2 regions of the Micromonospora sp. M71_S20 genome follow, and region 1 is predicted to be linked to the other one. Evidence: riboswitches for the same ligand, from Rfam matches in the RefSeq annotation. Region 1 holds a riboswitch; the other holds the start of a gene.
The links. A riboswitch is a leader RNA that binds a small molecule or an ion and turns the genes downstream of it on or off. The one in region 1 is predicted to bind cyclic di-AMP.
Positions count from the first base shown of each region.

Region 2: another riboswitch for cyclic di-AMP. It lies ahead of DER29_RS11360 (C40 family peptidase); the one in region 1 lies ahead of DER29_RS26120 (hypothetical protein).

Region 1 is NZ_RCCV01000003.1:206,709-211,955, reverse strand. It holds gene DER29_RS26130 (AAA family ATPase) at 1-1,343, shown strand, start outside; gene DER29_RS26125 (cation diffusion facilitator family transporter) at 1,421-2,338, shown strand; cyclic di-AMP (ydaO/yuaA leader) riboswitch at 2,492-2,623, shown strand; gene DER29_RS26120 (hypothetical protein) at 2,637-3,722, shown strand; gene DER29_RS26115 (SRPBCC family protein) at 3,809-4,276, opposite strand; gene DER29_RS26110 (1-phosphofructokinase family hexose kinase) at 4,454-5,247, shown strand, end outside.
Region 2 is NZ_RCCV01000001.1:2,490,714-2,495,960, forward strand. It holds tRNA gene DER29_RS11340 (tRNA-Gly) at 1-48, opposite strand, end outside; gene DER29_RS11345 (zinc metalloprotease) at 470-1,456, shown strand; gene DER29_RS11350 (pyridoxamine 5'-phosphate oxidase family protein) at 1,593-2,144, opposite strand; gene dcd (dCTP deaminase) at 2,223-2,801, shown strand; gene DER29_RS11360 (C40 family peptidase) at 2,872-3,492, opposite strand; cyclic di-AMP (ydaO/yuaA leader) riboswitch at 3,505-3,638, opposite strand; gene DER29_RS11365 (N-acetylmuramoyl-L-alanine amidase) at 3,877-5,247, shown strand, end outside.

The DNA of each region.
Region 1 (5,247 bases):
CCCTGCACTCGCTGGGCACGCTCTTCGCGGGCATGACCGCCACCCGCACCGATCCGCCGGCGGTGGCGGCGGTGAAGGGCTCGCTGCGGATGCGGCGGGTGCTGGAGCGGGCGGCCCGGGACGCGGTGCCGGACGGCCCGACCGAGCTGCGCCTGCTCTACCGGGGCGCGCTGCTCCGGCTGGAGCGCCGTGAGCTGGACGGCATCCGCGACCGGGCGATGCCGCGGGGCGCCCGGCGCAACGAGGTGCGCCGGGCCGGCTTCGACGGGGTCTTCGCCGCGCTCTGGGCGCAGGCCCGCAGGTTGGGCGTCGGCCGGCTGCCCGAGCAGCGCGCGTTCGAGGACGAGATCGCCGAGCGGCCGGAGTTCCGGGAGTTCCTCAAGGCGTGGTGGCCCCGGCTGCACCCCCGGCACGTGCTGGGCTGGTTGTCCCGCCCGGACCGGCTGCACCGCTACGCCGGGGGGATCCTCTCCCGCGCCGAGATCCGGCTGCTGACCGACGCGTACCGGAGCCTCGACGCCGCCGGGCTGACGATCGCCGACATCGCGCTGCTCGACGAGTTGGACGCGTTGCTCGGCAAGCCGATGCGGCCGGCCCGGGCGAAGCGGGACCCGTTCCAGCTGGCCGGCGGGGTCCGCGAGCTGAGCACCTTCGCCGACCGGCAGCGCGCCGCCCGCGACGCGGCCCGGGAACGCCCCGACGACTACCGGGAGTACGCGCACGTGGTGGTCGACGAGTCGCAGGACGTCTCGCCGATGCAGTGGCGCATGATCGGCCGACGGGGTCGGCTGGCCTCGTGGACGGTGGTGGGCGACCCGGCGCAGACGGCGTGGACGGGGGATCCGGAGGAGCTGACCCGCGCCCGGGACCAGGCGTTGGGCCGGCGCAAGCGGCACCACTTCACCCTCACCACGAACTACCGCAACTCGGCGGAGATCTTCGCGGTGGCGGCGGCCGAGATCCGTCGGCTGCACCCGGACCTCCCGCTGCCCAGGGCGGTGCGCTCCACGGGCGTCGAACCGGTCGAGCTGGCGGTGCCGCCGGCGGAGCTGGAGGCCGCGGTGGTGGCGGCGGCCGGCGCGCTGCTCGCCGAGGTCGAGGGCACGGTCGGCGTGATCACGCCGGTGCCCCGCCGCGACGAGGTGGCCGGCTGGCTGGGCGGGCTCGGCGCGCCGCGCCTACAGGTGGTGACCAGCCTGGAGGCCAAGGGCATGGAGTACGACGGGGTCGTCCTCGTCGCCCCGAGCGAGATCCGGGCCGACCCGGGGTCAGGGGTGCGGACGCTCTACGTGGCGCTGTCCCGGGCCACCCAGCGGCTGACCACCGTCGACCCGATCGGCTGAGGATCCGTTACTTGCATACATAGCGATGTCAGCATAAATTGAACGCGAATCCGGACCCCCAGAGGGAGGATGAGCGCGTGGGCGCAGGTCATGACCACCATCACGGGTCGGTGGCGAACGCCGCCCACCGCCACCGGGGCCGGCTCTGGGCGGCGTTCGGGCTGCTCGCCGGCCTGATGGTGGTGGAGGCGGTGGCGGCCTTCCGCACCGGCTCACTGGCCCTGCTGAGCGACGCCGGGCACATGTTCACCGACGTGCTCGGCATCGGCATGGCGCTCGCGGCGATCGCCGCCACCCGGCGGGCGGGCGCCGACCCGCAGCGCACCTTCGGCCTCTACCGGCTGGAGGTGCTGGCCGCGCTGGCCAACGCCGCGCTGCTCTCCGGGGTCGCGGTCTACGTCGTGATCGAGGCGGTGCGCCGCTTCGGCGACCCGCCCGAGGTGCTGGCCGGCCCGATGCTCGTGGTCGCCGTGCTCGGCCTGCTCGCCAACGTCGGCGCCTTCGCGCTGCTGCGCTCCGGGGCGAAGGAGAGCATCAACGTCCACGGCGCGTACCTGGAGGTGCTCGGCGACCTGCTGGGGTCACTCGGGGTGATCGGGGCGGCGCTACTGATCGTCACCACCGGCTGGTGGTGGGCGGACCCACTGGTGGCGGTCGGAATCGGCGTGTTCATCCTGCCGCGCACCTGGCGGCTCGGGCGGGCCGCGCTGCGCATCCTGGTGCAGGCCGCGCCGGAGCACCTCCAGGTCACCGCGGTGCACGACCGACTGGCCGCCGTGCCCGGCGTCGCCGAGGTGCACGACCTGCACGTCTGGACGCTGACCTCCGGGATGGAGGTGGCCTCGGCGCACCTGACCATGGCCCCCGGCGCGGAGGTCGGCGCGGTGCTGGGCGCCGCCCGGGCCGCGCTGCACGACGACTTCCAGATCGAGCACGCGACGTTGCAGATCGAGCCGGGAGCGTCGCCCGGGGCCTGTGGGGCGGTCGAGTGGTAATGAGGACAACCTTAAATCTGGGAGGGTATTGTGGCTTTATGCCGGATTTGACTGTTAGTGGACGCACACCGTCCGTCACCTGCGGTGCACCAGTCACACCGGCACCGGTAGGCTCGGCTTCGGCCTCCGCCAGGCGGCACCCACCGGTGCCGGCGGTGGCCGCCGCCTAATCGCCCGACGGGGCGAACCGGGGAACCAAGTTCGTGGGGTGCATCCGCGTCAGCGGTAGGGATCTTCCGTCCCGAACCCGTCAGCTAACCCGGTCGGCGGCTGACGGAAGGACATGTGTATGCCAGTGATGGCACCCGTACGACGACGTGCCGCCCGCACGGCGGCCCTGATCGCCACGATGATCGCCCTCGGCGCCGCGGTGGCCCCGGTCACCGCCGCCCCGGCGGCGGCCGCCACCCGCGCCGGCCTGCTCGCCGCGGCTCCCGGCCAGGACGAGGAGGGCGGCACGCCCGCCCTGCGGGCCCAGTTGGAGGCCGCCAGCAAGGGCTACCTCGACGCCAAGCGCGCCCTGGACACGTCGGCCAAGCGGCAGCAGCAGCTCGCCGCGCAGCTCAAGACCACCGAGGTCGAGCTGACCGCGCGCACCGCCAAGGTCGGCGAGATCGCCGGGGCCGCCTACCGCACCGGCCGGCTCAGCGTGGCGTCCGCCCTGCTGAACAGCAGCTCCCCGGACGGCTTCATGGACCGCGCCGCGGCCCTCGACGCGGTGGCCGCCAAGGAGGACCGGGCCCTGCGCGAGCTCCAGGCGACCCGGGACGAGGCCACCCGCACCAAGCTGGCCCTGGACGGCGAGATCCGGGAGCAGCGCAAGCAGGTCAGCGTGATGGCCAAGCGCAAGGAGCAGGCCGAACGGGCGCTGACGGTCGCCAACCGCGAGCAGCAGCAACAGCGGCAGCAGTCCGCGGGCGGCGGCTCCTCGCCGGGCGGCACGTCGAGCAAGACGGCGAAGGCGGCGCCACGCAACTCCGACGGCTCCTGGCCGCGCGAGTCGTGCAGCGTCAACGACCCCACCCCCGCCAACGGCTGCATCACCCCGCGCACCCTGCACGCGCTCAACCAGGCCAAGGCGGCGGGCTTCACCCGCTACGTCTCCTGTTACCGCCCCGGCGGCTCGGGCGAGCATCCGAAGGGCCGGGCCTGCGACTTCGCGGCCCAGAAGGGCGGCTTCGGCGGCGACGCCACGGGCGGCGACCGGACGTACGGCAACAACCTGTCGGCGTACTTCGTGCGCAACGCCGACCGGCTCGCCGTGCTCTACGTGATCTGGTACCGGCAGATCTGGCTGCCGAGCAGCGGGTGGAAGTCGTACAGCGGGGCCAACGGCGACCCGTCCAGCGACCACACCAACCACGTGCACCTGTCGGTCTACTGACGCCCGCGCCCCGGCGACCCGCCCGGCGCGGGGTCGCCGGGGCACGACGGCGCCGTCGCCTCCGGCCGGGCCTGGCTGCTTCGCGGTCAGCCGGCCGGCGGCCCGGGCGGGTTCGTGTCGAGGGCCGCGGCGAGGCGCGCGGCCAGCCCGAGATGGGCGGCGCGGGCCTGGCGGAACGCGTAGCCGAAGAGCGGCGCGGGCGCGGCGAGGGTGATCTCGACCTCGATGCGGACCACGCCGTCGGGCTCCGCCCGCAGCCGGGTGTGGTTGCGCACCGTGGTGGCGGGCCACTGGCGGGCCACCGTGACGATCTCGTCCGGATCGTCGACGAGGACGTCAGCGCGGTAGGTGATCGGCAGGCGCACCGGCCCGGCGGCCAGCCGATCGGTGATGGCGTAGCTGGCGCGCGCGCCGGGACGGGGTGGCACCCGACGGACCCGGACGATCAGCGGGTGCAGGTCCTCCTGCCGGGCGGGGTCGGCGAGCAGTGCCGCGGCCTCCGCGAGGGAGCAGCGCGCCTGGACGGTGTAGCTGAAGGAACTTCGCCTGAGCACGCCGTCTCCCAGCGTCGGTGGTCGCCCGATCGTCGCGCATGCCGGGCGCGCTGGCAACGCCGCGCCGATCCCGCCCGGAGTCCGGACGTCCGGCCGCCGATCCCACTACGGTCAGCTGATGAATGGTCACTGCACGTGTCGGTCGGCGGAGGGCGGGCGCATGAACGGGTACGACGGATGAGCGGGCACGTGATGGTCTTCGCGCCCACGCCCCGACTGACGGTGACCGTCGACCAGCCCAGCGAGGAGCCGGAGCTGCACCTGCACCCCGGCGGGCAGGGCGTCTGGCAGGCCCGGATGGTGATGTCGCTCGGGGTCGACGTGGTGCTCTGCACCGCCCTCGGCGGCGAGATCGGCCAGGTGCTGGAGCCGCTGCTGGTCAGCGAGGGGGTGAACCTCAAGGTGGTGGTCCGCGACTCCGGCAGCGGCGGCTACGTGCACGACCGGCGCGAGGGCTCCCGGCAGGAGATCGTGGACGTGCCCGGCCAGCCGCTCAGCCGGCACGAGCTGGACGAGCTCTACAACCTGGCGCTCGGCGAGGGCCTGCGCGCCACGGTCAGCGTGCTGAGCGGGCCGAACGAGCCGTCGCTGGTCCCGGCCGACCTCTACCGGCGGTTCGCCGCCGACCTCGGGGCCAACGGCAGCCGGGTGGTGGTCGACCTCTGCGGCGAGCACCTCGACGCCGTGCTGGACAGCGGCGTCTTCTTCCTCAAGGTCAGCCACGAGGAGCTGATCGCCGACGGCCGCGCCGACGGCGAGGACGAGGAGCAGCTCACCCGTGCCCTGTACGACCTGCATGCCGGCGGCGCCGAGAACGTGGTGGTGAGCCGGGCCGACAAGCCCGCCCTCGCCCTGGTCGACGGCGAGGTCTTCGAGGTCGAGATGCCCCGACTGGAGGCGGCCGACCCGCGCGGGGCGGGCGACTCGATGACCGCCGGGGTGGCGGCCGTGGTGGCGCGCGGCGGTGACGT
Region 2 (5,247 bases), on a different contig from region 1:
GCACTGTCAGCTTGGGAAGCTGATGTTCTGCCATTGAACTACACCCGCAGGCGGCACCACTGTACCTGAGTCGTCACGCCGGTGCACCCAGGTACCCCTCCGACACCACCCGCGCCGCGATCTTGGCAGCAAACGGCCCCCATAGGGGCCCGAACTCACCAAGATTGCGTGGCGCCACCGCCCGCCGCACCACCGCCAGCCGCCCCACCACTCGCCGCGCCACCGCCAGCCACGAGCCGCCTCGTCGTGCAACCCGACGAGCCCGAGCCGCGCGCCCCGGTCCGAACCGGGACCGCGAGCCGCACCCCCATCGCCGTACGTCGATCATGGAACGCGTACCGCCAGGAAAAAGTTCCACGGCGGCAACATATGGGCGTTCTCAAATACCTCGATCGATTGTAACGTCTGCCCAACGTTCCAGCCACGGCGTGACACACCCCCTGTCGCGCCGCCAGAAAGAGGTGGGCCCATGGGACTCCGTCCCAACCTGCTGACCCGGCGTACGGCCGGTGTCGCGTCGACGACCCTCGCGCTGCTGCTCAGCACCGCCGCCGTGGGCGTCGTGCCGGCCGCTTCGGCCTTCTCCGCCGCCCCGAGCGAGGTCTGCGTCGAGCCGGCCGACGTCCACTCGGACGCCCGCGTCAAGCCCGGCGGCGGTGCCAAGCACGAGCCGAACGAGCTGACCCTCGCGGAGACCCGCGAGCGCGAGGCCGACCTGGCCGCCGCCCTGCGCGAGCGGGCGCGGTTCCGCGCCGGCGCCGGCGCCTCCACGATGGCCGCCACCGTCACCATCCCCGTGGTGGTGCACGTGATCCAGGAGAACAGCACCCGGGCCGGCGGCAATATCCCCGACTCGATGATCAACTCGCAGATCAGCGTGCTGAACCAGTCGTTCAGCGGGGCGACCGGCGGCGCGTCCACCGCGTTCAGCTTCCAGCTTCAGAAGATCAATCGGGTGACGAACCCGTCCTGGTACCCGATCGTGCAGGGTTCCTCGGCGGAGCGGTCGATGAAGACCTCGCTGCGTACGGGCGGCAAGAACACCCTCAACATCTACCTGGGCGAGCTGAGCGACAGCCTGCTCGGCTGGGCGACCTTCCCGACCCGGAAGCTCAGCAGCATGGACGGCGTCGTCGTGCTGAGCGAGTCGCTGCCGGGCGGCACCGCCACCAACTACAACCAGGGCGACACGGGCACCCACGAGGTCGGCCACTGGCTGAACCTCTACCACACCTTCCAGGGCGGCTGCTCCGGCTCGGGCGACAGCGTCAGCGACACCGCGGCCGAGGCGTCGCCGGCCTCGGGCTGCCCGACCGGTCGGGACACCTGCACCGCGCCCGGCGTCGACCCGATCACCAACTTCATGGACTACAGCTACGACTCCTGCATGTACCAGTTCACCGCCGGGCAGGCCAGCCGCATGCTGACCGCCTGGAACGCGTACCGCGCGGCGTAGTTCCGCCGTACGACCGCGCCGGTGCCGGCCTCGCTCGACGGGGCCGGCACCGGTGTCTGTGCGGCCGGGCACACGGGGGCGGGGGTCACGGTGCGGCGCCCCGGAGGGGGGACGGCCCAGGGCGCCGCACCGCGTCTCAGGCGGCGGGGCGGGCGGCGTGGTCGCCGGCGCACCCCGACCGGGTCTCGGGCATGAGCGCGGTGCCGCCGGCGGCCGCGCGGGGGTCGAGCCACACCTGGACGGCGGGCCGGCCGTGCCCCTCGCCGGCGCCGCCCGCGACGCCGGACTCACGGCGGGCCAGCATCGCCACGTCGACGGTGAACTCGAAGACCCGCCAGTCGACCTGCGGCGCGGCCCGGTGGCTGCGGGCCAGCCGGGCGACCCGGGCCGGATCGGTCACCGGTTGGGCGTGGCCGGCGACGTAGGCCTCGTCGTCGCTCTCCTCCGGCGGGAAGGAGTGCAGCGCGTAGCGGCCGTCGCGCTCCAGGTCGCGCCGCTTGGGCGAGTCGACGACGAAGCAGAAGAGCCCCTCGTCGGTGATCACCGGGGAGACCGGGTGCACCCGGGGGCCGCCGTCGGCGCGGACGGTGGCCAGGTAGCCGAAGCCCGGCCCGTACTGCTGCATGAGAAGGCGGATCCCGTCGGCGAGGCGGGGCTCGTCGGCGGCGAATTCGGACCAGGAAGCCATGCGGACATTCTATCGAACAAACGTTCGAACATGCACTCCGACACGCAGGTCACGCGCATCGCTCGCTAAGGTGTGCGGATGCTGCTCTCCGACCGCGACCTGGCCTCCGAGATCGAGGCGGGCACGCTCGCGCTGGAGCCGTTCGAGCCCGCGCTGGTGCAACCGTCCAGCATCGACGTACGCCTGGACAAGCTCTTCCGGGTCTTCAACAACCACCTCTACACCCACATCGACCCCGCCCAGCAGCAGGACGACCTCACGTCGATGGTCGAGGTGCCGGAGGGCGAGCCGTACGTGCTGCATCCGGGCGAGTTCGTGCTCGCCTCGACGCTGGAGGTGATCACGCTCGGCGACCAGCTCGCCGGCCGCCTCGAAGGGAAGAGCTCACTGGGCCGGCTCGGCCTGCTCACCCACTCCACGGCGGGCTTCATCGACCCGGGCTTCTCCGGTCACGTGACCCTCGAACTGTCCAACGTGGCCAACCTGCCGATCACCCTCTGGCCGGGCATGAAGATCGGGCAGCTCTGCATCTTCCGGCTCTCGTCGCCGGCCCAGCACCCGTACGGCTCGGCCGTCTACGGCTCGCGCTACCAGGGACAGCGCGGGCCGACCCCGAGCCGCTCCTGGCAGCACTGGCGCACCTGGCCGACCCGCTGACTCACGTAGCGGGCCGGGACGGACCCGCCTCCCGCACGGGAGGCGTCGGGAGAGGGCCCGTCCCGCCGGCTCAGCCGGGCCGGCCGTAGCTGTGGATCGGGCCGTCGTCGACCTTCTTCATCTTGATCGGCACCCCGGCGCGGGAGGCGTGCACCACCCAGCCCCCGCCGACGTACATGCCGACGTGGTGCAGGTCGCTGTAGTAGAAGACCAGGTCACCCGGGCGCAGCTCGCCCCGGCTGACGGTCGCGGTGGCCCGGCGCTGCTGCGCGGCGTTGTGCGGCAGCGAGACCCCGGCCTTCGCCCAGGCGGCGAGCATCAGGCCGGAGCAGTCGTACGAGTTCGGCCCCTCGGCGCCCGCCATCGCCTGGTCGACCTGCTTCTCCAGCGGCCCGATCTGCGCGGCGAGCGCGTCGGCCTGCTTCCGCCTGGCGGCCAGGTCCTGCCGGGTGGCGTTGTGCCGTTCGATGACCGGTTCGAGCTTGTTCCAGTCCTCGTCGATCTGCCGCTCGATCTCGGCGACCGTCGGTTCGGCATGGGCCGCCGTGGCGCCGCCGGCCAGGACGACGGCGAACGCGGCCAGGGCGGCGAGGGCGGTGGTGCAGCGGTACCAGCGTGGGCGCGGCGCAGCCGTCACCGGGTCGGCGAGGGCCGACCGGGTCGACGGTGGCCGCGGGGCATGGTGTGCCACCGGGCTTCGTACTCCTTCTTCCGGACCGCCTACCGGGTTAGCTGACGGGTTCGGGCGGGAAGGGGCGCCCTACCGCAGGACTGCGGATTCACCCCGGGGAACCTGGGTCCCCGGCTCGCTCTTCAGCGACTCGGCGGTGTCGGACCGTCACCGCCCTGGTTGGACGGATTGTCACCGGCCGACGAATGACCAGAGTAGAGACGACCGTTATCGATCCGCAACCCTGCGGGCAGTGACACTCCGTACCCACCCGGGCCGGGCGGATCCGCAACCCGGGCGACGAAGATTTCCTTCCTTTTGAAGTGTCTGACGGAAAGGTATTGACCAGAGGCGGCGGGCGGGGCGAAGGTGGCCCCAACTTCGCCCGTCCGAACTGGGGGTCTGATGCACCTGTCAGCGACATCGAGGAGCAGACGCGTCCTGCTGGCCGCCGCCGTGGCCGCCGCCATGGCGGCGACGCCGCTCACCGCCGCCGGATCCGCCGCCGCAGCAGCGCCGGTGGACGACCGGCAGCAGCAGTACGCCGCCGCGGCGGCCGAGTACGGCGTGCCGGAGAGCGTCCTGCTCGGGGTCTCCTACCTGCAGTCCCGCTGGGACACCAACGCCGGCACGCCGAGCACCAGCGGCGGCTACGGACCGATGCACCTCACCGACGCCGAGCACGTCGCCGCCATGTCCGGCGGCACGCACCACGACGAGGGCACCGAGGACCCGCGCGGCGACGACTCCCGCCCGTCCCTGGCCGAGGCCCACGAGCCGCCGGCCGCTCCGCCGCCCGCCGAGGCCGCACTCCGGACCGTCGACGCCGCCGCCGACCTGACCGGCGCCAGCGAGGAGGCGCTGCGGACGGACGTCACGGCGAACATCCGGGGCGGCGCGGCGCTGCTGGCCGCGTACCAGAAGGAGATCGGCGCCCCGGTCGGCGCCGACACCGACCCGGCGGCCTGGTACGGCGCGGTGGCCCGGTACTCCGGCGCGGACAGCGCCGACGCCGCGGCGGCCTTCGCCAACGAGGTGTACGCCACCATCGCCACGGGCGACAGCCGGGTGACCGACGACGGGCAGCGGGTCACGCTGGCCGGCCGCGCGATCCAGCCGGACCGCTCCTGGCTGGACCGGCTGCGCCTGCGCAAGCTCACCCGGCCCGACGGGCTGGAGTGCCCGAGCGACATCTCCTGCGAGTGGATCCCGGCCCCCTACCAGCAGTACGGCCCCACGCTGGGCGACTACGGCAACCACGACCTGGGGAACCGGCCCGCGCAGCAGAAGATCGAGTACATCGTCATCCACGACACCGAGGGCTACTTCGGTCCCAGCGTCAACCTGGTGAAGGACCCGAAGCGGGTGGGCTGGCACTACACCCTGCGCTCGGTGGACGGGCACATCGCCCAGCACATCAAGACCAAGGACGTCGGCTGGCACGCCGGCAACTGGTACGTGAACTCCAAGTCCATCGGCCTGGAGCACGAGGGCTTCGCCGGGCACGGCACCTGGTACACCGAGGCGATGTACCGCACCTCGGCCAAGCTGGTCCGCCACCTGGCTCGGGCGTACAACATCCCGCTGGACCGCAACCACATCATCGGGCACGACAACGTCCCCGGCACCATCGCCGCGAACGTGCGCGGCATGCACTGGGACCCGGGACCGTACTGGAACTGGTCGCACTACTTCGACCTGCTCAAGGCGCCGTTCTTCTCGACCGGCACGCACCGCACCGGGCTGGTCACCATCGACCCGGACTTCGCCACCAAC